3 regions of the Vibrio gangliei genome follow, and region 3 is predicted to be linked to each of the others. Evidence: predicted binding sites of a transcription regulator. Region 3 holds the regulator's gene; each other region holds the start of a gene.
What was found. Region 3 encodes PurR, which represses purine synthesis genes. Its sites were predicted from a motif close to TNANGNAAACGTTTNCNTNA; they were not measured.
Positions count from the first base shown of each region.

Region 1: a site for PurR is predicted at 4,649-4,668, ahead of Vgang_RS15485 (phosphoribosylaminoimidazolesuccinocarboxamide synthase). Genes of this name have one in related genera too.
Region 2: a site for PurR is predicted at 4,719-4,738, ahead of folD (bifunctional methylenetetrahydrofolate dehydrogenase/methenyltetrahydrofolate cyclohydrolase FolD). Genes of this name have one in related genera too.

Region 1 covers NZ_AP021870.1:756,615-764,948, forward strand. The annotation lists gene ydiJ (D-2-hydroxyglutarate dehydrogenase YdiJ) at 1-1,565, opposite strand, end outside; gene Vgang_RS15465 (DUF2786 domain-containing protein) at 1,894-2,580, shown strand; gene Vgang_RS15470 (hypothetical protein) at 2,753-2,938, shown strand; gene aqpZ (aquaporin Z) at 3,028-3,726, opposite strand; gene Vgang_RS15480 (hypothetical protein) at 4,088-4,498, shown strand; gene Vgang_RS15485 (phosphoribosylaminoimidazolesuccinocarboxamide synthase) at 4,763-5,866, shown strand; gene Vgang_RS15490 (DUF3820 family protein) at 5,953-6,168, opposite strand; gene Vgang_RS15495 (chromosome partitioning protein ParA) at 6,266-6,469, opposite strand; gene Vgang_RS15500 (AAA family ATPase) at 6,760-7,716, shown strand; gene Vgang_RS15505 (DUF58 domain-containing protein) at 7,716-8,334, shown strand, end outside.
Region 2 covers NZ_AP021869.1:936,278-944,611, reverse strand. The annotation lists gene Vgang_RS04325 (LysR family transcriptional regulator) at 1-417, opposite strand, end outside; gene Vgang_RS04320 (adenylosuccinate synthase) at 554-1,810, shown strand; gene Vgang_RS04315 (AEC family transporter) at 1,909-2,793, opposite strand; gene Vgang_RS04310 (glycoside hydrolase family 1 protein) at 3,001-4,410, shown strand; tRNA gene Vgang_RS04305 (tRNA-Arg) at 4,487-4,563, opposite strand; gene folD (bifunctional methylenetetrahydrofolate dehydrogenase/methenyltetrahydrofolate cyclohydrolase FolD) at 4,816-5,670, shown strand; gene Vgang_RS04295 (GFA family protein) at 5,737-6,147, opposite strand; gene Vgang_RS04290 (efflux RND transporter permease subunit) at 6,280-8,334, opposite strand, start outside.
Region 3 covers NZ_AP021869.1:1,463,969-1,472,302, reverse strand. The annotation lists gene Vgang_RS06695 (ABC transporter permease) at 1-1,174, opposite strand, end outside; gene Vgang_RS06690 (ABC transporter substrate-binding protein) at 1,272-2,417, opposite strand; gene purR (HTH-type transcriptional repressor PurR) at 2,679-3,683, opposite strand; gene elyC (envelope biogenesis factor ElyC) at 3,906-4,703, opposite strand; gene cmoM (tRNA uridine 5-oxyacetic acid(34) methyltransferase CmoM) at 4,816-5,619, shown strand; gene mukF (chromosome partition protein MukF) at 5,639-7,006, shown strand; gene mukE (chromosome partition protein MukE) at 7,071-7,784, shown strand; gene mukB (chromosome partition protein MukB) at 7,811-8,334, shown strand, end outside.

The DNA.
Region 1 (8,334 bases), on a different replicon from region 3:
ACTCGACGCAACTGAGTAAAGAGTTCTTCACCAAAAAACTCAGGGCCATACTCAGAGCGATAGCCTTTACCGTGTTCTCCCCACATCAAACCGCCGTATTTTGCCACTAGCTTCACGACTTCATCAGAAATTTGATGCATCATTTTTTCTTGCTCGGGGTCGCACAAATCCAAGGCTGGACGAACGTGCAATACACCGGCATCCACATGGCCAAACATGCCGTAGTTTAATTGCTTTTCATCAAGCAAGGCACGGAACTCAACAATAAAATCAGCTAAGTTTTCAGGTGGAACACAAGTATCTTCAGCAAAAGCAATTGGCTTAGCTCGGCCTTTTGCACCACCTAATAAGCCCACCGCCTTTTTACGCATGTTGTAGATTTTATTAATGCTGTCGAGGTCATGGCATACCTGAAAACCAATAATGCCGCCTTCTTCCGTTTCCAATTGTTTTTCTAACTGCTCAACCAGCGCATTCACTTGTTGCGTGACTTCATTGGTGTCTTGACCTGCAAACTCGACAATATTGATGCCTTGCATATCTTTGCCTGGGACATCGGTGATCAAATCACTCACGGTATGCCAAACGATGTCTTGCTTGGCGAGATTCAATACTTTCGAATCCACCGTTTCCACCGACAAAGCTTGCGCTTGAACCATCAACGGCGCATTACGTAACGCCGAATCAAATGAATTGTATTTGATATTGACCAGCGAACGCGCTTTAGGAATTGGCGTTAAGTTTAATTTGGCTTCGGTAATAAAAGCGAGAGACCCTTCTGCACCACAAAGCACTCGTCCAAGGTTAAATTCACCCTGCTCCTGTTGCTCAAAAGACAGCGCATTTTTTAAGTCATAGCCAGTAAGAAAGCGGTTAAGCGGTGGAAATTTAGCTTCAATAGCGTCACGATTTTCACGGCACACTTGCTCGGTCATGCTGTAAGCCTTTGCCGCAAAAGTGCCTAATTCAGGCTCACCTTGTGAACCATCGGTTTCAAACATGGAACCGTCAGCAAATACCGCTTGCAACGACAACATATGATCAGACGTTTTGCCGTATTTCAAAGAACCCTGTCCCGAAGCATCGGTATTGATCATACCGCCAACAGTGGCACGGTTACTGGTTGAAAGATCCGGCGAGAAAAAATAACCGTATGATCGAACCGCATCATTAAGTTGGTCTTTTACCACACCAGACTGCACTCGAACCCAACCTTCTTCTGAGTTAACTTCAAGCACCTTATTCATGTAGCGAGACATATCCACCACAATGCCTTTGGTTAATGACTGGCCGTTGGTTCCAGTACCGCCGCCACGAGGAGAAAAAGTAATGGTGGCGTATTTTTCTTGCGCGCCAATTCGGGCAATCAACTGCACATCTTGGTTATCTTTTGGCAACACCACGGCTTGCGGCAATTGCTGATACACACTGTTATCGGTCGCAACAGCCAAACGGCTCGCATAGGTTTGTTCGATATCGCCTCGAAATCCTGCGGCTTCCAGCTCATTGAGATAGGCGCTCACCAATGGCTCAACATCATAACGTTGGCTTAATGCTGGCAAGATAGATGAATCAGATGAATTTTTTGATGTTTGATTATTAACAGACATTCGCTTCCATGTTCCTAGTGCGCTGATCCCTCAGCTTGACCCAAGGAGCTTAAGTCAAGAGGCTTAAAGCAGAGACTTGGGTCTCGGTTAATCATTGTAATTTTTTGAATTAAGTCACTTTACCTTATTTCTGCTTGGCTGAGGAGTAGAAAGTGCGGCAATTTTATCCTCAAGTGACTGAGTCGATATATGATCACCACACAACAGTTGTCCTTTCTTACTCCCATTAAAAACGGTAGAATATGCGGCTCATTATTTTACTCAGCAGATTGTCAGAATATTAATGGATAAACAAAAAGCCCTTAAAAAAATTGCCAAATGCCTTGAGCTAGGCAGTTCCGCTAACGTCAACGAAGCAGCCCAGGCCATTAAAATGGCGCACCGCTTAATGCTTAAGTATGGCTTAGATAAGGACGATATTGACTTCATCAAGCTGGGTAAAACCCAATCAAGCCACTTATTACCTGCCAATATTAGCTCTAACCTACTTCGTGTTATTCGTGGTATTAACACCCGCTTTGGTGTCGAAGCCGTGCTTCTTAACCACAAAGGCTTAAAGCGTGTTGAATTTATCGGTGAGGCAGATCGTGCCATTTTTGCCGCATTTGCTTTCGATATCATTTATCGTGAAATGAATGAACAAACCGGACAATTCCGTAATAGTTTTTCAGGCTCAGGTACATCAAGCGCGGAAGTCACTCGTCGTGTGAATTCTTTCTTATCAGGCTGGATCGAAGGTGCTTTGGAAAAACTGCCGCTGATCGCTCCGGATGATGATTCTGCTCAAAAGATCAATAACTACATCGATAAAGAATTTGAAAACGTCGATCGTGAAACCTTTAAACAACAATTGCGTGAAGCGATGAAAAACTTCACTGCAGACTATGAAGTGGGTTTAAAAAAAGGTCGCCGTGTTTCAGTGAATCGCCCAATCGATGGTGAGTCAGAACGTAAACGCTTAAACAAATAACGCCGCATTTTTGCCTGACTCAACCCCTGATTCAGGCAAACGTTTCCCTTAATTTTATTATTGAAGAATGTGAGCATAACCACATTCTTATACGTAATAGCATTCGAAAGTCTCAATATTGTTCGCTACACTGCTTGCGTTCAATTTTATGAGCAGAAACAGGGAAACAATAATGGAAAGTTCACATGGTACTTGCGATTGGTGTAAACAATTCGTAGGTCAATTAGTTAAGTTTGAGTATCTCGACGGTGTTAGCCACCGTGCCTGTCCTGAGTGCCACGATTTTGCACGTATGGACGTTCGTCAATTTAATATCGCTGAACAAGCGTTAAGAGATAAGCAAGCCAAGTTAAAGTAACTTCCTCATCCTCAAAAAAATTCAATAATAAAGGCGCTTCAATGAGCGCCTTTATTCATTCTATTTCACAGTTATCGCAATCGTACTAATTATGCGTTTTCTGCTTTTTCACAACCGATAAAACGGTATGCAATCGCACCTAGAATTGCACCAATGATTGGCGCAACCCAGAATAGCCACAACTGCGCTGTCGCCCAATCGCCAACGTAAACGGCAACAGCAGTACTACGAGCAGGGTTAACAGAAGTGTTAGTCACTGGGATAGAGATCAAGTGGATAAGAGTCAAACATAGGCCAATCGCGATTGGTGCAAAGCCTGCCGGAGCACGTTTGTCTGTCGCACCTAAAATCACGATCAAGAACATCATTGTCATAACAACTTCAGTCACTAATGCAGAAGTCATTGAGTAACCACCTGGAGAATGTTCACCGTAACCGTTAGAAGCGAAACCTGCTGCCACATCAAAACCTGCTTGGCCAGAGGCAATCACATACAGTACACCACCAGCAATGATACCGCCGATTACTTGAGCAATAATGTAAGGTAAAAGTTGATTTGCAGGGAAACGACCACCAGCCCATAAACCGATAGATACCGCAGGGTTCAAGTGACAACCAGAGATGTGACCAATAGCAAATGCCATGGTTAACACAGTAAGACCAAAGGCCAAAGATACACCAACAAAACCGATGCCAAGGTCAGGAAACGCAGCAGCTAATACCGCACTACCACAACCACCAAGTACTAGCCAAAACGTACCGAAACATTCCGCTAAATATTTATTCATTTTTTTATTCCTATGAATATATGGCTCAAAGATCACCTGATCTTTGAGATAGCAACGCTGACATTCATTTACCAACCGCCTTAATTGTAGGTTGATATACAAGTTTTCATGCCAACAAGATCCAGCATAAAAGAAAAATCTTCCTCTTTTACACCTTAAATCTTCCTATTTGCTCACCTCATTAAGTCTCTAATTATTAATGAGTTACGAACCTTTAAATATTACATCAGATTTGAAAAACCACAAATAAAAAAGTGATTTAAATCACACTTAATAATAAATCGATCAATAAATCGCTTGATCTTTCACCGATTAAAAACTACTGTATACATACACAGTATGTATATATGGACAGTTATTTATGTTTACTCACGCTAACGTTTTACCTCATCAGTCTTTTGCTTCTCAGGCTTGTAATGACGATATGTTCTCAGTAACCAGCCCACTGTTTTCACGACTATCAATACTTTCTAAACGCCCAAACTGGCTACTATTTACTGCTGGCGCTACTCTACCAACAACACCAGAACTGGATGCTTTTGGTATTGATGCTCGTAAAGTAGTAAAAATCAAAGCCTCAAACTCAATGTCTGAAAAAGACATCATAATTAAAGCGTTAAATGCCAAAAACGCCAGTGCAATCGTAGCCAGTGATCATTTTTCTCACCAAGACAAACAAGAACTGATCGCGTTAGCGCAACAAAATAACTGCGAATTATTTTTTATGAGTGCATCTATTCAACAAACGTTAACGCGTCGTCACCTACACTGAGCCAAATTTAATGACTGATGATGAAGCATGAGCCAAAGACGATTACGGACGATCTCTGGCTCTGTCGTCACCTTTTACATTCACCAAAACACCAAAGCCAATCACCTTTAATACTCCCCAATACCTGCGACGTTTTTGCAAAATAAAATTCATAGCAAACGTTTGCTTTTTCTCTGGATAGCAACGCTTTTGTTCGGTATCATGCCGCTTTCTGGTATGAAAGGCGTTCATACCGCATTTATATAGCCTAGTAGGAAAATGGAAATGAGCATTGCTAATCAAGTTCTTGCCGTGAATGACGATCTTCCCATCCGTACTGACAAACCTGTACACAGTGGTAAAGTACGTTCTGTTTATTGGTTAACCGAGGCAGATAGCCGCCGCCTAATTAAAGAAAAGGGTTACGATGTTGCAGAAGACGCTCCACTTGCCATTATGGTGATCAGTGACCGCATTTCTGCGTTTGACTGTATTTGGCACGGTGAAGGTGGCCTGCAAGGCGTTCCAGGCAAAGGCGCAGCATTAAATGCCATTTCTAACCACTGGTTCCAACTGTTCAAAGATAACCATTTAGCCGACAGCCATATTCTCGATATTCCTCATCCATTTGTTTGGATCGTACAAAAAGCCAAACCCGTCATGATCGAAGCGATTTGCCGCCAATACATCACAGGCTCAATGTGGCGCGCTTACGAAAAAGGCGAACGTGAATTTTGCGGAATTTCACTTCCTGAAGGTCTAGAAAAAGATAAAGCGTTACCAGAACTACTGATGACGCCATCCACTAAAGGCATCTTAAAAGGCATTCCTAACGTGCCTGAAGCGGATGATGTCAACGTATCTCGCCAAGACATTGAAGCCAATTTTACCGCGTTTAACTTCTCTAAAGCGGAAGACATTGCTCATTATGAAAAGCTGCTTAAAGAAGGCTTCAAAGTGATCAGTGATGCGCTGGATAAAGTGGATCAAATCTTTGTTGATACCAAATTCGAGTTTGGTTATGTACACGATTCCGCTGGTAATGAAAAACTGATCTACATGGATGAAGTCGGTACACCTGACTCTTCACGTATTTGGGATAAAACCGAATACCAAAACGGTAACATTGTCGAAAACTCCAAAGAAGGTTTCCGCCAATTCTTACTCAACTACTTCCCCGATCCTGATATTCTTTTAAACAAAAATCGTATGGATGAGCGTTTTGCTTTGGCTGAAAACAATGCGCTACCACAAGAAGCCATCATGGATATTTCTCGCACTTACCTTGGTATTGCAGAGAAAATTACAGGGAAGAAAATTGAACTAAGCGCAAATCCAAAACAAGAAATCATCGATATCTTGCGTAAAGACTACGATCTGATTGTTTAGTTCAGGTTAGTTATTGGATCTACCCATATAAAGAAGAGTGAAACTCGTACAAAGCTTCACTCTTTTTGTTTAGTGCGCCCCTAAAACTAGCGCTTGAGGGGCTTAACTAAGCTATCTAACCCTTCAATTTTCAGTGCCAAACAAAGTTTTAATAAATCCCCTAACTCGCCTTTAGGAAATTCCGCCTTATTTTGAAACCACAGCAAATACTCTTCGGGTAAGTCTATCAACATGCGGCCTGCGTATTTACCAAACGGCATCGGCGTGCGAGCCAGTTTTATCAAGTTTTCTTTTTCTAGCATGGGGCATGCCTTTTAGTAACGCTATCAAAAAAACGCCTGCAGCAATGGCAGGTGATGTTTATTACTTGGGTATATATTTTTGTCTAAGAGTTAACGATTAGTGAACTGGGCGCGCTTCATCATCGTTGAACTTGCCGAAATGCTCTTCTAACACTTCTGGAGTTAATTTACCTTCCGCTTCCAGTTGCTTTAACTTCGCAACAATCGCTTTTTGCTCTTCGATGCTTGGTAATGGCGTTTCTGGCGCTTCGGTCATTTCAGCTGACATGGCTTCCAGTTCTTTTTCGATATCATTACTCATGAGTATTTTCCAAGTTACAATTTTAAAATCAATTGCGCTAATTCTAACGGCTTTACCCTTGCTGCGCCACCAAAGCACGGTAGATTTAGCCCAAGCCAAGCTCGCCTTGTATGAAAAACAAGCGCTTGTAAAACAAATTAACCTTTGACTGAGCGATAAAGAGAACTTTTCAGCTATTCGTGGGTCATAAGCTACATGTTACAAATTGTCACATTTACCAATTTACAAATATTCGATATATTTCATTCACATAAAAGATTTTATCCGACATTTCAGGAGATATTTTGACCATGCATTCGGACGCTTTTGCCCAACTCCAGCAATATTTAAACTCTCAAGTGATTGGCCAAAATGAATTAGTGAAACAACTTCTCGTCGCCTTACTCGCTGATGGGCATATTCTCGTTGAAGGGCCTCCGGGGTTAGCTAAAACACGTGCGGTGAAAGTGTTAGCCGATTGCATTGAAGGTGATTTCCATCGCGTACAATTTACCCCCGATCTACTGCCTGCCGATTTAACCGGTACCGATATTTTCCGCCCTGAAACCGGTGAATTTACCTTCCAAGCAGGCCCGATTTTCAATTCATTGATTCTTGCTGATGAAATCAACCGCGCCCCCGCGAAAGTGCAAGCGGCAATGTTGGAAGCAATGGCAGAAAAACAAATTACCGTTGGGCGTGAATCTTACAAATTGCCTGAATTATTTTTAGTCATGGCAACCCAAAACCCGATTGAGCAAGAAGGAACGTATCCGCTACCTGAAGCGCAATTAGACCGCTTCTTACTGCACCTTGAAGTGGACTATCCAAATGCCGACAGCGAGCTGGAAATCTTGCGCTTGAACCGCGGTGAAGCACAAGGTCAACACGCCAGCCAGCCGGTAATGCTTTCTCAACAAACCATATTTGATGCTCGCCAAGCAGCGTTATCTATTCACATGGCAGAGAATGTTGAGCAATACATCATTCGTTTGATCATGGCCACTCGTCAGCCAGAGCAATACAACCCATTATTAGCAGAATGGCTACAAATGGGTGTCAGCCCACGCGCAACCATCGCGCTCGATCGTTGTGCTCGCGCGCACGCTTGGCTTGCTGGTCGTGATTTTGTTAGCCCAGAAGACGTACAAGCGATGGCCTTCCCTGTGTTACGCCACCGCTTACTATTAAGCTACCCAGCACAAGCCGAAGGCATTACATCAAATCGTGTCATTGCCGAATTATTAGCGCAGGTTGGCAGTGCATGATGGAGCAAAAGTTACCGCCTTTTGCCAATGGGGTGAGCCTCAATTTAAAAGAGTTGCTGTATTACAAAAGCCATACTGTGCATTGGCAGCCACCGAATAAAAGTTTGTGGTCACAGCTGAACGGTAGCCATAACAGCAATCAAAAAGGTCGAGGAATGAACTTTGCCGAGGTACGTCAGTATCAAGCGGGAGATGACATTCGCTCTATCGACTGGCGTGTCACGGCTCGTACAGGCAAAGCACACACCAAACTGTTTACCGAAGAGCGCGAGCAGCCAGTGATCTTATATATTGATCTCAGCGCCAGCATGCGTTTTGGCTCACAATTGCTATTTAAAACCGTGCAATGTGCGCATTTGGCGAGCTTACTCAGTTGGCTTACTGTCGAGCAAAAAGATCGCATTGGCGCGCTCATCGACATGGGCGATCAATTAATCGAGGTCAAACCCACGGCCCGTCAACAAGGCGCGTTACATATTAGCCACCAGCTCGTACAGTTAAACAATCAAGCATTCGAACAGTGGCAGCAAGCTCAGCAAACAAAGAGCCAATTCAAAACATTCACCCAACTCAAAACATTGCCATTTAAACAGGTGCTGCAAACGCTACATCGCATGT
Region 2 (8,334 bases), 530 kb from region 3:
ATCGGCGCTTTTAACCAAACTCGACGCTTGTGAAGACGTGGTATTAAGCAGGGTGAAATCGATACCAGGAAACTCCGCTTTAAATAGCTGGAATGGACCTATCAATAACAGTCGTGAAATGATGTCACTGGCAGCAATCACCAAGGAACCTTGTTGCAAATCGTTTATCGCATCAAGATCGGACTGGCACACCTGCAATTCCCATAAGGTTTTTTGACCAGATTCGAGCAATCTCGCGCCCGCTGGCGTTAAGTGAAATGGGTTGCGTTCCACCAACTTCACCCGTGTCGCCTGCTCTAAGTTTTTGATATGTAAACTCACATTAGGTTGAGTCATATTTAAGGCATTGGCTGTTTTGCCGAAATGCTTTAATTCCGCCAAAGTAACAAACGTTTTTAACCAATGAATATCCAGCATCATTTTTCCTTATCAGGGCGAGTTCAAATCATCTTATTCGATATGAATCTGTTATCAAGATAATAATCATAATTAATTTCTCTTATTTTTATTGGCTACGTACTATGCATATTCAAATCAATTTGGAGAAAAAATTATGCCATCGATTGTTGTTGTAGGTGCCAACTGGGGCGATGAAGGTAAAGGCCGTATTGTTGACTTTTTAGCTGAAAATGCTGCGGCGAGTATTCGTTTCCAAGGCGGTAATAACGCAGGTCATACTGTGGTTAACGAATTCGGTACTTTCAAATTGCATCAACTGCCAAGCGGTATTTTTAATCCAAATTGTACGGCGGTTTTAGGCCCTGGCATGGTGATCAGCCCAGCGGCATTAAGTGAAGAAATTGCTGAAGTGAAACAAGCTGGTGTAGAGGTGAAATTATGCATATCTGATCGCGCCACCTTATGCCTGCCTTTACACGCACTAGAAGACACACTAGAAGAACAACGCTTAGGTGATGCCGCTTATGGCTCCACCCGTCAGGGTATTGCGCCTGCTTATGGCGATCGCGTAATGAAAAAAGGCATTTTAGTCGGCTGGTTAAATCAACCTGAAGTGCTAAAAGAGCGCATCCAATTCATGCTTGATTGGAAAATGCCGCAATTAAAAGCGCTATACCCTAGCTGCGATTTCTCACAAAGCGCCGAAGAAATGACAGAGTGGTTACTCGAAGTCACAGCCGCTTGGCGTCCATTCATTTGCAATGTGACTCAACCACTTAAAGCACTGCAAGAGAAAAATGAAAACCTATTATTTGAAGCGCAATTAGGTGCTGGTCGCGACTTAGTTTACGGCGAATACCCTTACACGACTTCATCGAATGTGACGGCGGCGTATGCTGGTATTGGTAGCGGATTACCCGCGCTTCGCCCAGAACGTATTGTGGCTGTCGCAAAATCATTCAGCTCATCAGTCGGTACTGGCACACTGGTTACCGCAATGGAAGAACAAGACAACTTCCGTGAAGCCGCCAATGAATATGGCGCAGTAACAGGCCGTCCACGTGATATGGGTTACTTTGATGCCGTCGCCACTCGTAACGGTGTCGATCTGCAAGCCGCCACCGAGATCGCTCTGACAAAAATTGATTGCTTATCTGGCATGCAAGATCTGAAAATCTGTGTCGCTTACGATGGCGAGCACAGTGAAAACCCAATTTGGCCACAAACCTCAGCGCTGAAACCTGTGTATGAATCCATGCAAGGTTGGGATGAAGACATCACCGGTTGTCGCACCTTTGAAAGCCTACCAATTGCGGCCCAAAACTACGTTAAACGCATTGAAGAGTTAATGGGTGTGCCGGTTTCTATGGTGTCAGTTGGTCCTGAGCGTGAGCAAATGATCATTCGTTAATTTGCATTTAATGGACAATAAAAATTAGCCCTGATAACGTTTGTTGTCAGGGGCTTTGTTTCCGCAATGAAACGGTTCAGCAGTATTAATCAGCAAGCTTAAGTCATTACTACTAATTGAATAAATATCAAAGCCATAAACGCGGTTGGTAAAGTTAAAAAAGTCAACCCTGCTACATCATTTGCTGGCCCTTGATAACGAGTCACAAAAATATAATTCAAGACCGCGACAGGCATACAACTTGCTATGAGTAAATTAGCCGTATAAAGCGGTGATAAATTCAGTAATAACGCAATTCCCCACGCAACACCTAACCCGATGACTGGTCGGTACCAAGCAAGCAAAAACAACTTAAGCCAATTAGCTTCTTTAACCTTCATGTGTGCAAGGGAGCGTCCCAACATCAACAACATGATTGGTACTGCAATGTTACCCAACATATCAAATATCTGGATAAAAAATTTGGGGACTGGAAGGTCTGCGGCTAAAATAACCGCCCCCATAATCAACGAGATCACCGGAGGGTTAGCCAAGAGCTTTCTAACGTTAAACGAGCCTGACATCATGCCAATCCCTAACGTAAAATGGCTAATTTCAATAACAGAGGAAATGATCACCGCACCTGCTAGTCCCTTTTCCCCAAGCAATGCATAAGCAATAGGAATTCCTAAATTGCCCGTATTAGGGTTAACTAGAACAGGAAGATAATAACGCACAGGCAAACGAAGAGATTTTAAAAATATAAAAGTGAGTAATACCATGCAGGTTAAAGCCAAAACAGCTGCGATAACCAATTTCCCCATACTCAAAAATTCAATATGTGAACCCAGCATCGAATGCAGTAATAAGCATGGCATACCAACATTTAGTATCAGTTGAGGCAGATTGGGATCATCAAGGTAAGTTGTTTTTTTACTGAGAAATGCGCCAAGCAAAGCAATTATCATCACAGGCAGAATGGCCTCCATAAAACTTGAAATCATTTTATCCCTTATTCAATTTGTCCAAACTCCAATTTTGCATTAAGACATTACTCACCAGTTATATCAATATAGAATTAATCTCTCACGTCATTATTCACCACAGGGATTAATACAGCTAATTCATACGCATTGAGAATTGCTTTGTTTCTCCCTACTTCAAACAATTATAGTGATTTTAAATATGTTACTAATCACAAGGAGTCTCTGATGTCATTTCGTTTTCCAGACACATTTCTATGGGGCGGCGCGACAGCTGCAAACCAAATTGAAGGTGCGCATACTACCGATGGGAAAGGTCTATCCACTTCCGATGTTCAACCATATGGATCATTTGGTGAGTTGCGTTCACGTCAAACTGGTGATTTCAACATTAAAGACATCGCTATTGATTTCTACCACCGCTACCCGCAAGACATCCAACTTTTTTCAGAATTAGGTTTTAGCTGTTTTCGCTTATCAATTGCTTGGAGCCGTATTTTCCCCAAAGGCGATGAGCTAGAACCCAATGAGTTGGGACTGGCGTATTACGACAAAATCTTTGATGAACTGGAAAAACACAACATCACACCTGTCGTGACGCTATCGCACTATGAAATGCCACTGCACCTGGCTGAGCATTATCACGGCTGGACAAACCGAACACTGATTGGTTTTTTCGAGCGCTACGCTAAAACGGTGTTCGAACGTTATGGTAATCGAGTCAAATATTGGCTGACTTTTAATGAAGTGAATGTCACTTTGCATGAATCGTTCACAGGTGCTGGCATTCCTCGTGGCAGTGATCAGCAAACGCTGTATCAAGGTATTCATCACCAGTTAGTTGCCAGTGCAAAAGCCGTCAAACTTTGCCATGAAATGCTACCAGAAGCCAAGATCGGCAACATGATGCTTGGCGCAGTACAATACGCATTAACCAGTCATCCTGATGACGTATTTGAAGCCATGCAGCAAAATCGTGACTGGTTATTCTTTGGTGATGTACAAAGCCGTGGTTACTACCCAAGCTACATGACTCGTAAATTTAAAGAACTAGGCATTTCCCTCAACATTACAGAACAAGACAAACAAGATTTAAAAGAAACCATCGACTTTATCTCATTTAGCTACTACATGACCGGCTGTGTGAGCGTACAAAAAAATACCATGTCACAAGAAGACGATGTGGCATTCAAAATGGGCACTAATCCTTATTTAGAATCGACAGGCTGGGGCTGGCAAATTGATCCAAAAGGACTCCGTATTGTGTGCAATCTGCTCTATGACCGCTACCAAAAGCCATTGTTTATCGTTGAAAACGGGCTAGGTGCAGTCGATAAAATCAATGAAAATGGGCAAATTGAGGATGACTACCGTATTCAATACATGAACGATCACCTCTATCAAGTCGGTGAAGCGCTACAAGACGGTGTAAAAATCTTAGGTTACACCTGTTGGGGGCCTATTGATCTCGTGAGTGCCTCAACCGCTCAGATGTCTAAACGCTACGGTGTGATTTACGTAGATAGAGATGACCAAGGTAACGGGACACTCCAGCGTATTAAAAAGAAAAGTTTTGACTGGTATAAAAATGTCATCGCATCTAAAGGGGAAAACCTCACCCCACCAGCAGACAAATAACGAATAATTTGCATTCAGTCATTTCAAAAGCAAAAACCCCAGACAACTCAAAATGGTTATCTGGGGTTTCTTTATATGGCACGCCCTACAGGATTCGAACCTGTGACCACCTGCTTAGAAGGCAGGTGCTCTATCCAGCTGAGCTAAGGGCGCTTTGAGTGGGGAATTATACGAGATGAAAAAGTCAGGTCAATCGCTTTCTATGTGATTAGGGCTTGAGTGTTGAAAAAAAAGGCATTATTGGGGCGGAACGCTTAAAGCAATGATACCCGGTGTAATTAGCGACCCATCAAATCTGTAAAACGGCAAAAAGCAAACGTTTGCCTTATGGATATTACTTTATTTTTTTGCGACAATACGCCGCAAATCTAGCACAGCTAGTCAAATAAGGATTGAAGGAAAACCATGACTGCTCAAATTATTGATGGAAAGTTGATTTCACAAACTGTTCGTTCTGAAGTTAAAGCTCGTGTTCAAGCGCGTGTCGAGGCGGGTTTACGCGCCCCAGGGCTAGCGGTTGTTTTGGTTGGTAGTGATCCAGCGTCACAAGTGTATGTCGGCAGTAAACGTCGTGCTTGTGAAGAAGTCGGCTTTGTTTCTAAGTCTTTTGATTTACCTGCAACTACATCAGAAGAAGAACTGTTGGCTGTAGTAGAAGAATTAAATAACGATCCTGAAATCGATGGTATTTTAGTTCAGCTTCCTCTTCCTGCTGGTATAGATAGCACAAAAGTATTAGAAAGCATTCACCCAGAAAAAGACGTTGATGGTTTCCATCCTTATAACGTTGGTCGCTTATGCCAACGTATGCCCAAATTACGTTCTTGTACACCAAAAGGTATCATGACGCTGCTAGAGCGCTACAATATTGATACTCATGGTAAACATGCTGTGATCGTTGGCGCATCGAACATCGTTGGCCGCCCAATGACGTTAGAGCTATTACTTGCAGGCTGCACCACCACCACTTGTCACCGTTTCACTAAAGATTTAGAAGGCCATATTCGCCAAGCGGATCTATTAGTGGTTGCTGTCGGTAAACCCAACTTCATTCCGGGTGCTTGGATCAAGAAAGGCGCAGTGGTGATCGATGTGGGTATTAACCGTATGGATGATGGAAAACTGATCGGTGATGTGGAATACGATGTCGCGAAAGACAACGCGAGCCATATTACACCTGTACCAGGTGGTGTCGGCCCAATGACAGTGGCAAGCCTCATTGAAAACACCATGTATGCGTGTGAAAACTTTTCGAAATAATCCACTTTTCAAAACAAAGTGAAATAGCATGGATAAACGCCCCTCGTCAAAAACAGGGGCGTTTTTTTAACGAATAATCCCTTCCGGTACGCCTTCATAGCTTGGAATATTAGGGTTTAATTCACACCAACTGGCTTTTGAATCGATATGGAAATTGGCAACCGGTTTGGCGTTAACCGGGGTATCAACCGTCGATAGCGTCACGCTGAAATAGAGGCTTTTATCTGGAGCATAATTAAACAAACGCGTGCCGCAAGTTGAGCAAAATGCTCGAAAGCCTCCAGTGCCGGTTTGATGCTCTTTCAATTGATGCTGCTCATCCTTAATGGTGAGTGTGCTAGCATCAGCCAATGCAACGGTGACATAATCGGCACCATGAGCTTTACGACAGTATTGGCAATGACAATTAAATACCTTTCCTTCGACCAATTCCACATCATAGTGAATGGCGCCGCATAAGCAACTTCCTTTAATCATAAGTATTTATCTCCAGATTTATTTTTCTGCCCAGAATTGTAGCACTGACTGTGGCGGTTAACTTGTCACGGATAAATAAAAAGGCAGCGAGCTCTCACCCACTGCCTTGATTATCTTTATTACATAGCCAGATTATGAGTCTTTCGATTCTATTGCAGGCTGATCTTGTTGCGTGTGGTTTTCCGCTTGCTTTCTTTTACCACCAAAGAGTTTCATCACACCGACATAGAACATAGGCACGAAGAAGATAGCTAAGAAGGTTGCGGTTAACATACCACCGATCACCGAGGTACCAATGGCATGACGTGAGTTTGCGCCCGCCCCCGTACTGGTTGCCAATGGTAATACGCCCAAGATGAATGCAAATGAAGTCATCAAGATTGGACGCAAACGCATACGACACGCTTCTAATGTGGCTTCCATCAAGCCCATGCCTTTCTCGTATAGATCTTTGGCGAACTCAACGATCAAGATGGCGTTTTTCGCTGACAAACCAATGGTTGTCAATAAACCAACTTGTAAGTAAACGTCGTTTTCTAAGCCACGCATCATGGTCGCGCCCAAGGCACCGAGTACGCCCAGAGGCACAACAAGGATAACCGCCATCGGGATTGTCCAACTTTCATACAAGGCTGCTAAGCTCAAGAATACGATCAGCATTGAAAGCGCATATAGCATTGGTGCTTGATCGCCTGATTCACGCTCTTGGTAAGACATGCCTGTCCAGCTCACGCCAACACCATCAGGTAAGGTTTTCGCAATGTCTTCGATCGCTTTCATGGCATCACCGGTACTGTAACCTGGCGCGGCTTCACCTAAGATCTCAACCGCTGAGTTACCGTTATAACGCTGTAAGTTAGGTGACCCCATACCCCAACGTGTGTGGCTGAAGGCATTAAATGGCACCATTTTGTCTTGGTCATTACGCACGTACCAATGGTTTAAATCATCAGGTGTCATGCGATAAGGCGCATCGGCTTGAATGTACACGCGCTTGATTCGGCCTTGATCGATGAAGTCATTCACATAAGAAGAACCCCAAGCCATCGATAGCGTTTGGTTGATATCGCTAATGCTGACACCCAATGCTTTGGCTTTTTCATAGTCCAGATCAATGTAGAACTGCGCTTGGTCATCAAGACCATTTGGACGTACTTTTTGCAGTGCCGGATTTTGGTTAGCCGCTTGCAATAGCATGTCGCGAGCTTGCATGAGTTTGTCGTGACCAATACCCGTTCTGTCTTCGAAGTACATATCGAAACCCGAAGCCTGACCCAGTTCACGAATGGCAGGCGGGTTAATCGCAAAAACGACACCCTCTTTATTTTGACTTAGATGCTGCATTGCGCGACCGATAATGGAATTCACATCCTGCCCCGGCTTGGTACGCTCTGACCAATCTTTTAACTCAAGGAAAGCCATACCCGCATTTTGGCTTTGACCGACAAAACTGAAACCCGATACTTGGAAGAATGACTTCACGGTATCTTTTTCGTTTTCAGTAAAGTATTCACGTACATCCGCCATTACTTTTTCAGTACGCTCTAATGTTGCGCCGGTGGGTAGCTGCACCATGACCATAAAGTTACCTTGGTCTTCATCTGGCAAGAAACTAGACGGGATTGAGGTGAACATCCAACCAATGAGTGGCAACATCACAACATAAATAATGAACACACGTTTTGGACGGCTAAGGATCTTACGCACGCCATTGGTGTATTTTTCACTTGAGCGATTGAAGTGACGGTTAAACCAACCAAAGAAGCCCGTCGTTTTCTCACCATGATGTGGTTTCAGCATAGTGGCACAAAGTGCTGGCGTGAAGATCATCGCAACGATAACCGATAACACCATTGAGGATACGATGGTCAAAGAGAACTGACGATATATCGCACCGGTTGAACCACTCATAAAGGCCATTGGGACGAATACCGCTGAAAGCACCATTGCAACACCGATCAATGCGCCAGTAATTTCACTCATGGCTTTACGTGTCGCTTCCAGTGGTGGCAAATTTTCTTCCGCCATTACACGCTCGACGTTCTCCACCACAACGATGGCATCATCCACCAGCAAGCCGATGGCCAGAACCATACCAAACATGGTTAAGGTGTTAACGCTAAAGCCCATCGCGGCCATCACCCCGAAGGTACCCAGAAGTACCACAGGCACGGCGATAGTTGGAAT
Region 3 (8,334 bases):
TGTATGGCCATTCGCTTATCCAAAAGCGCAAACTCCAATCTGATGGGAGTAGCTGCGGAAATTGCCAACGTTGTGCGAAGGTCCAAACCAGCAGGGCAGGCAAACATAATAAACTCACCGCCATGAGCACAGGAGCAACCGCTGAAGTCATAGTGGACTGGATAGCCGAGTTGATAGACAGCGGTGAGAAAATGGAAGAGGACGATTTACCGTAAACGCTGTCAGCATTCTTTTTGCCAGAGGTAAGCCAGCCGCGAGCATAATGAAGTAACAGACGTTCGATAAAATACACCAAACCAATCAATGCGCTACAGAGCAAAAACAAACACAACGCTCCGGCAGCAGCGCGAGGCAATAAAGACAAATCAGGCTCGTTAAACCATTGCCAAACCAATACGGCAAACGTCGGTGGATGCGTTGGTCCTATGATTAAGCTGACATCCACCACTGAACTTGAGTAAGCCATAATGGCAAAAAATGGAAAGCGCATGTGTCGAAGCCATTGTGGCAAGATCACTTTCCACCATGTCTGTGCAGCTGAATAACCTAAGCTTTGTGATACCGCTAAGGTTTGCTGAATTCGTAAGTTATTTAAAATGGGTAAACTCATTAACACCAAAAACGGCGTTTCTTTAATCGCAAGTGCCAGAGTCAGCCCAAGGCCAAGATTATCTTGTACGTTCAACCAACCTTGAGTGTTAAAAGTGCTAAAAGCAGAAAAAACACTGTTTAATGCACGTGCGAACCAACCTGTATCTGAAAATAAGAATAAGAAACCCACAGCAAAAGCGACATGAGGCAAGGCTAATAAGGGCGATAATAACTTTTCCACTTTATGCCAAGCAGGACGATTCCAATAGGCTTGCAGTATTGAAAACGCCATGATGGTCGCTAAAAAAGTACTCGTAATTGCAGAGAACATACTCAGACAAATTGAATGCATTACCGCGGGCCAATCCGCCACTTTTTCGAACCCAGTCAGTGAGAACTCGAATAAGCCCAAGGGGGGAATAATGCCGAAGGCAGGGCTAAGCATACCGATTAAGCCGGGAATGATGGGAAAGATACACAGCAACACAACGAAAGCATAACCCAAGCGCAGCGAGACTTTACTGGATTGGCTTTTATTCAATATTCGTCGATTTAATAGAGTGCTATTGAGTCGGTTACTCATTTTAGTATGCCTGCTTTTAATAGGCCTAGCTTCACTATCCCTTTTTTTAATAGACATGGTCCTTTGAATTGCTCCTCGACGTAACGCCATCAATATTTTATTGGCTATAACGTTCAAGCCAAGCCTGTTCTAATGCGGTTTGCCAGCTAGGATGTGGCTCAGGCAAGGACGGGTAGAGTTTGGTCTTTTGTGCGCTGCCAGTTAAGTATTGCGGCTGCAAAACGGATGGATCCCCCCAAATATTGATGTCGCCTTTACGAGATTGCGCTTCAGGGCTGAGTAAGAAATTGATCACCACTAAAGCGCCTTGTTTGGAGTTAGCATTCCATGGAATAGCAAGAAAATGAATGTTCGATAAAGCCCCCTGTTTCCACGCGTAGCTTGCGGTGCTTGAAGCAAGTTTGCCACTGGCTTGCGCGGAGAAAACTTCATTGGGATTGAAGGTGATCGCCAAATCAAGTTGGTCATCATCCAAAAGTTGAATCATTTCCGCTTGGCTAGTTGGAAACTGTTGACCTTGTTGCCACAAGAAAGGCTGCAAAGCATCTAAATAGCGCCATAATGGTTGAGTGAGTTGAGCAAAAGCCTCTGTGGTAACGGGTTGCTGTAATGCAGGATCTTGCTGGCTAAGTTCAATCAATAATGACTTTAAAAAACTGGTGCCATGAAATTGTGGCGGCTTAGGGTAGCTAATACGGCCTGGGTGCGCTTTAGCATACTCGAGCAGATCTTGCGCTGATTGAGGAGGCGAGGCTAGCTTGTCACGGTCATAAATATAAACCAGTTGTCCTACACCCCAAGGCGCTTCGAGCCCGTTGGTTGGTTCGGAAAAATCATCAGTGACAGGTAAAGCCATATTTACTTTTTGCCAATTAGGTAATGTCGATACAAACGGGCCAAAAAGTAATTGGTTGTCTTTCATTGATTTGAAGTTTTCACCATTAATCCAAACCAAATCGACACTGCCTTGCTGATTTTTATTGGCTGTTTTTTCTGCCAGCAAGCGGGCGGTGGTTTCAGAAATATCGGAAACTTTAACATGGTGTAGAGTTACACCATATTGTCGTTTCACTTCTCTACTTACCCAACGTAGATAATCATTAATTTCTTGGCTACCACCCCAGGCATTAAAATACACATCTTGCCCACGAGCTTGTTTTTCAATGGTTTGCCAGTCGCTATCCTGAGAGGCCATAGCAAATAGAGGCAGTAATGAAAGTAAACCAAGGCTAATCCAGCGCATTGTATCTGTCCTTAATATCCATCGTATTTGAAGCTTTAGCTTTGTTGGCAGCTTTTATTCGCTCCGCTAACTTGGGTATGAAAATTTATGTAATTAAGCGTAGTGGAATATAAGACATAACATCACGCGAAAAAATTTCAGGTTATCGCTAAGTTAATCTGAACTCAGGATAAATTAATCAAAATCCAGCGAATAAAAATAAGGCGCATCTAAATGAATAGATACGCCTTGTAAATGTTTGCAGTGATAATACTAGAAATACTATTTAAGCGTTTTCACCGATGAACGTTCTACCATTTCAGGGAACATTTCGAAGGTTTGTTTAGCGTGATTTTTATCTTTAATGCGTTCTAATAAGATTTCAACCGCGTTCTTACCTAAACGACGCTTAGGTTGGTGAACCGTCGTCAACGGTGGTGAGAAATAAGGAGAAATATCAATGTTGTCGTAACCGATCACGGAAATATCTTCCGGTACACGCATGCCTTTTTCTTGCAGACGGCTCATTAAGCCTAGCGCCATGATGTCGTTAAAACAGAATACCGCAGTTGGTTTTTTATCCATTGCCAAGATTTTATCGGCAGCGATAACGGCAGTATCACACTCGAAGTTCCCTTCTAGTAACCACTCGTCTCGTAGTGTTAAGCCTTTTTCTTCTAACGCACGGCGACAACCTGCAATACGCTCTTGGCAAGCCACCTTTTCAAAATGCCCACTTAAACAAGCAATATCAGTGTGACCTCGTTCTAGTAGATAGCGTGTTGCGATGTAACCACCTTCTTCTGAGTTATCGATGATTTTATCGGCTTTGGATGTTTCTGGGCCCCAATCCATCACAACTTTAGGAATATCTGGGTGACCATCAAGCATTTCACGCAATTCTTCATCTAGGTCAGAACACATAACCAATAGGCCATCGACACGTTTGCCAGCCAACATGCGGATATAATCACGTTGTTTGTCAGAGCGGCCACCGGTGTTACACAAAATTAGGGTATAACCTTTGCGGTAACAGTAGCTTTCAACACCATCAACGACTTCGGCAAAGAATGGGTTAGTTGACTGTGTCACTAACATACCAATGGTGCTGGTGGTATTGCATTTCAAACTACGAGCCACGGCGCTTGGGGCATAATTGAGTTCTTTCACTGCGGCCATAACTTTCTCTTGAGTTGTCTCTGCAACAAAACGAGTTTTATTGATGACATGTGACACGGTCGTTGTGGAGACTCCAGCAATACGTGCAACATCTTTGATTGTAGCCATAGTGAATTTCCTTTATGCCGACCATACAGCCGGAACGATGATAGTTAATTGGATACTAAAAACATAAAAGTCGCCATTAATCAGCGACTTAATAATATAGATGCGTAGTTTTGATAAGATTTTAGTCTTAAATGCCATGCCTGACAATCAGATATGGCATTTTTATGAACAAACTTTGCAGGACGCAAACGATAACGTAAGTCTTATTGCGTGTAAATTGCTTTATTCTGCCGGCGCGCTATTTGCCGTGTTTTGAGTGTTAGAAAGTGTATCACGTAAAGATGACCACCAACGACCCAACAATTCATGCCAATAACGCTCACTTTGTTCTAAGTATTGAGCTTGAGGTGAATACTTGTCCCATGCTTGTTCAATGTTATCAAACGCAAGATAGTTGGTTGGGGCTGGGATGGGTTCCAAACCCGCTTTGCGAAACTCTTTCATGGCACGCTTCATGTGGCTCGCAGAAGTCACTAACACCATGCGTTTATTTCCCACGAAACCGGCGGCTTGATGGGCTTCATCCCAAGTGTCTTGTGCATTTTCTAATAAGATGATGTCCGATTTTGCCACACCAAGTGATACAGCAACATTAGCCATCATACGTGCGTTACTGACAGAACTACCCGCACCGTAACCAGATAAAATCAATTTTGCACCCGGGTACAGTCGTAATACACGAATGCCTTCGGCTAAGCGCATTAAACCATTGCGTGAAAGTTCAGAAGTCGGTGGTATGTCATCATCCACCGTGTGGCCACTGCCTAAGACCATGACGTAATCCAAGGTGCCATCAACCGGTAAAAAGGCTTTGTAAGCACGCTCAGTCGGTTTCAATAAAGAAGTAGAAAGAGGTTGGAATGAAAAGAGAAAGATCCCTGTTAAAGAGATAAAAGTGAGAATACAACCCAAGCCTCGTTTATAAGTAAACATGATCAAAAACAAGCCGAGAAAGCCAAGGATTAACATGGCTGGCAGCGGCATGAACAATGCGCCGATTATTTTTTTCAGTTCAAACATTTTAAATAGCCCAAAAATTCATCATTCAGCGGATAAAAGAGAGTATTTGCTTTATTCCTGTAATTGCTGTGACAGAATACACGCAAAATTCAGTTATCTTAAATGAAAAAATATGGCTAACGATCGAAATTTCGATGACATCGCACATAAATTTGCGAAAAATATTTACGGTTCGGATAAAGGAGATATCCGCCAAGTCATCGTATGGCAAGATATAGAAAACGCATTGCAACGCCTGCAACATGCTGACAAACCTTTATCCATCTTGGATGCGGGCGGCGGCTTGGCACAAGTATCTCAAAAACTCGCTCAGCTCGGTCATCAAATTTGCTTATGTGATGTGTCGAGTGAAATGCTGGCTCTCGCTCGGCAAGATGTAGAAAAAAATCTTTTATCTGCCAACTTTCGATTTGTTCATTCTCCTATTCAAAACTTGCATAAGCATGAATCAGAGCCTTTTGATTTCGTTTTATTTCATGCCGTTATGGAATGGCTTGAGCACCCTCAACAGGTCTTGAATGATGTGCTCGATAAAGTGAAACCGGGCGGAATAGTATCTGTGATGTTCTACAATCATCACGGACTGGTTTTGAAGAACGTAACTTGTGGTAATATCCCTCACATTTTGCAGGGAATGCCACATCGTAAACGGTTTAAATTGCAACCACAGAAAGGGTTGTTACCGGAAGATGTGTACCAATGGATCGAGTCTCAAGGTTTCGACATTGTCGGTAAATCAGGCATCCGTTGTTTTAATGATTACATTGGTAATCAACAATATATGGGGGACTACACCCCAGAAGATGTGTTGGCGTTAGAGCAGAAATTATGCCGCACAGAGCCTTATCTTTCTCTTGGCCGTTACATTCATGTATGGGCACAAAAGCCGCAAAGTGAACAAACGGGTGAGAGCTAATAGCAAAACAGGAATGATAATGAGTGAAATAACTCAATCTTCAGCTGGACTGCCTTTTAACCAGCAGCCAACTCAGGAACAGCCCATAGATGAGCTGGTCACCTGGGTAAAACAGCATGATTTTTCATTGAATCTTTCTTCCGAGCGTTTGGCGTTTCTGATTGCTATCGCCGTTCTCAGCAATGAAAAGTTTGATGAAGAATTAGGCGAAGGTGAATTGCATGACGCGTTCAAAATTGTCACGACCATGTTTGATGATACCGGCGAGGCGTCGGCGTTTCGCGCCAACAATGCCATTAATGAATTGGTATCGCAGCGTTTGATCAGCCGATTTGTCAGTGAGTTGAATCAAGGGGCAAGCATTTATCGTATTTCACCTTTAGGCATGGCAATCACAGATTACTATGTGCGTCATCGCGAATTTTCGAAATTAAAGCTATCGATTCAACTGTCGATGGTGGCTGATGAAATGTCAAAAGCGGTTGAAGCGGCAGAACAGGCTAACGATTTAGCGCAATGGCAAAAGCACGTTTATGGCGTATTGAAATATTCGGTCAGTGAAATCTTTGACCGCATTGATTTAAACCAGCGCGTGATGGACGATCAGCAAATCGAAATCAAACAACAAATTGCTGAGCTATTAAACCAAGATTGGCGTGACGCGATCAGCAGTTGTGAAAGCCTACTTACTGAAACGTCCAACACACTGAATGAATTGCAAGACACCTTACAAGCGGCGGGCGATGAACTGCAAACCCAATTGTTGGATATTCAACAAACTATTTATGGACAAGAAGGGCTGGACTTTATCGATGCCATTTTGTTCGCACTGCAAACCAAGCTTGACCGTATCGTCAGCTGGGGCCAGCAAGCTATTGATTTATGGATTGGTTACGACCGTCACGTACATAAGTTTATCCGTACTGCGATTGATATGGACCAAAACCGTGCCTTTAGTCAGCGTCTACGTCAATCGGTGACCGACTACTTTGATGCGCCTTGGTATCTCACTTATTCCGATGCCGAGCGTCTACGTGATATGCGTGATGAAGCCATGATGCTGCGCGACGATGAAGTGGTTGGCCAAGTGCCTGATGAAGTGGAATACGAAGAATTATCCGTTGTTGATGATGAATTGAGTGAACGTGTTGCCTCCATGCTTCAACAACATAAAGACACCGGCGCACCGATTGATTTAGGTGCGGTGTTACGAGATTACCTTGAGCAGCACTCTCACGCGCAACATTTTGATTTAGCCCGAATGGTAGTCGACCAAGCGGTAAGAATGGGGTATTCCGAATCGGATTACCGAGCTATTCAACCGGACTGGAAAGCGATTAACGAATTTGGAGCAAAGGTACAAGCGAATGTCATCGATCAATACTAATTACGATGCGCAAGATAGCGCACAATATTCAGACTCGACTACTCAGGCTGCCAATGAAGCGTACATGCCTGAACAGTTAATTAAAGCGTTAGCGAATCCACTGTTTCCAGCCTTGGATAGCCAATTACGCGCAGGTCGCCATATTTCAAGTGATGATATGGATAACTATGCATTTTTAACCGATTTCGACAGTGAGCTTGGTGCTTTCTACCAACGCTATAACGCTGAGTTGGTTCGCGCGCCAGAAGGTTTCTTCTATTTGCGTCCACGTTCGACGTCTTTCATTGGTCGCAGCGTACTGTCTGAACTCGATATGTTAGTGGGTAAAATTCTGTGTTTCTTGTACCTAAGCCCAGAGCGTTTGGCGCACGAAGGCATTTTTACTAACCAAGAGCTGTATGAAGAGCTATTGAACTTAGCTGATGAAAAGAAACTGATGCGTTTGGTGACGAACCGCGCCACGGGTTCAGACTTAGACAAAGAAAAATTGTTTGAGAAAGTGCGCACGTCATTGCGTCGTCTGCGTCGTATCGGCATGGTATTGACTGTCGGTGATGACGAGAAATTCCGTATCAGCGAAGCGGTGTTCCGTTTTGGCGCGGATGTGCGTGTTGGCGATGATATTCGCGAAGCGCAATTACGCTTGATCCGCGATGGTGAAGCGGTGCTGGATCCTAGCGTGTTAGATAAGAACAATCTTAATGAAACTCAAGATAAAGAAGACGCTTCTGATGAACAAACAGAAGAATCAGAAGAACAACAAGCAGGTGACTTATGAGTGAGCAAGTGATCGAGAAAAGCAAAATGATTGAACGAGGAAAGTATCAATCACTCACTATGATCAACTGGAACGGCTTCTTTGCGCGTACTTTTGACATCGATGGTTTGGTCACTACGCTTTCTGGCGGTAACGGTGCGGGTAAATCAACCACCATGGCGGCGTTTATTACCGCGTTAATTCCAGACCAGAGTTTGCTGCATTTCCGTAACACCACCGAAGCGGGTAGCTCTCAAGCGTCACGCGACAAAGGTTTGTTCGGTAAATTACAACCGGGTACCTGTTATTCGGTGCTGGATGTGGTGAACTCGCGTCATCAACGTTTGTTATTTACCGTTAAGCTGCAACAAGTGGCGGGTCGTGATAAGAAAGTCGACATCAAACCGTTGTTGATTCAAGGCTTGCCAAGTAAGGTTAAACCAACCGACGTGCTGATTGAAAGCCTAGAAAACGGCCAAGCGCGTGTGCGTTCTTACAATGAATTAAAAGAAAAAATTGCCGAATACGAAGGCGTACAACTGAAAGCATTCTCGTCTGTGTCTGATTACCA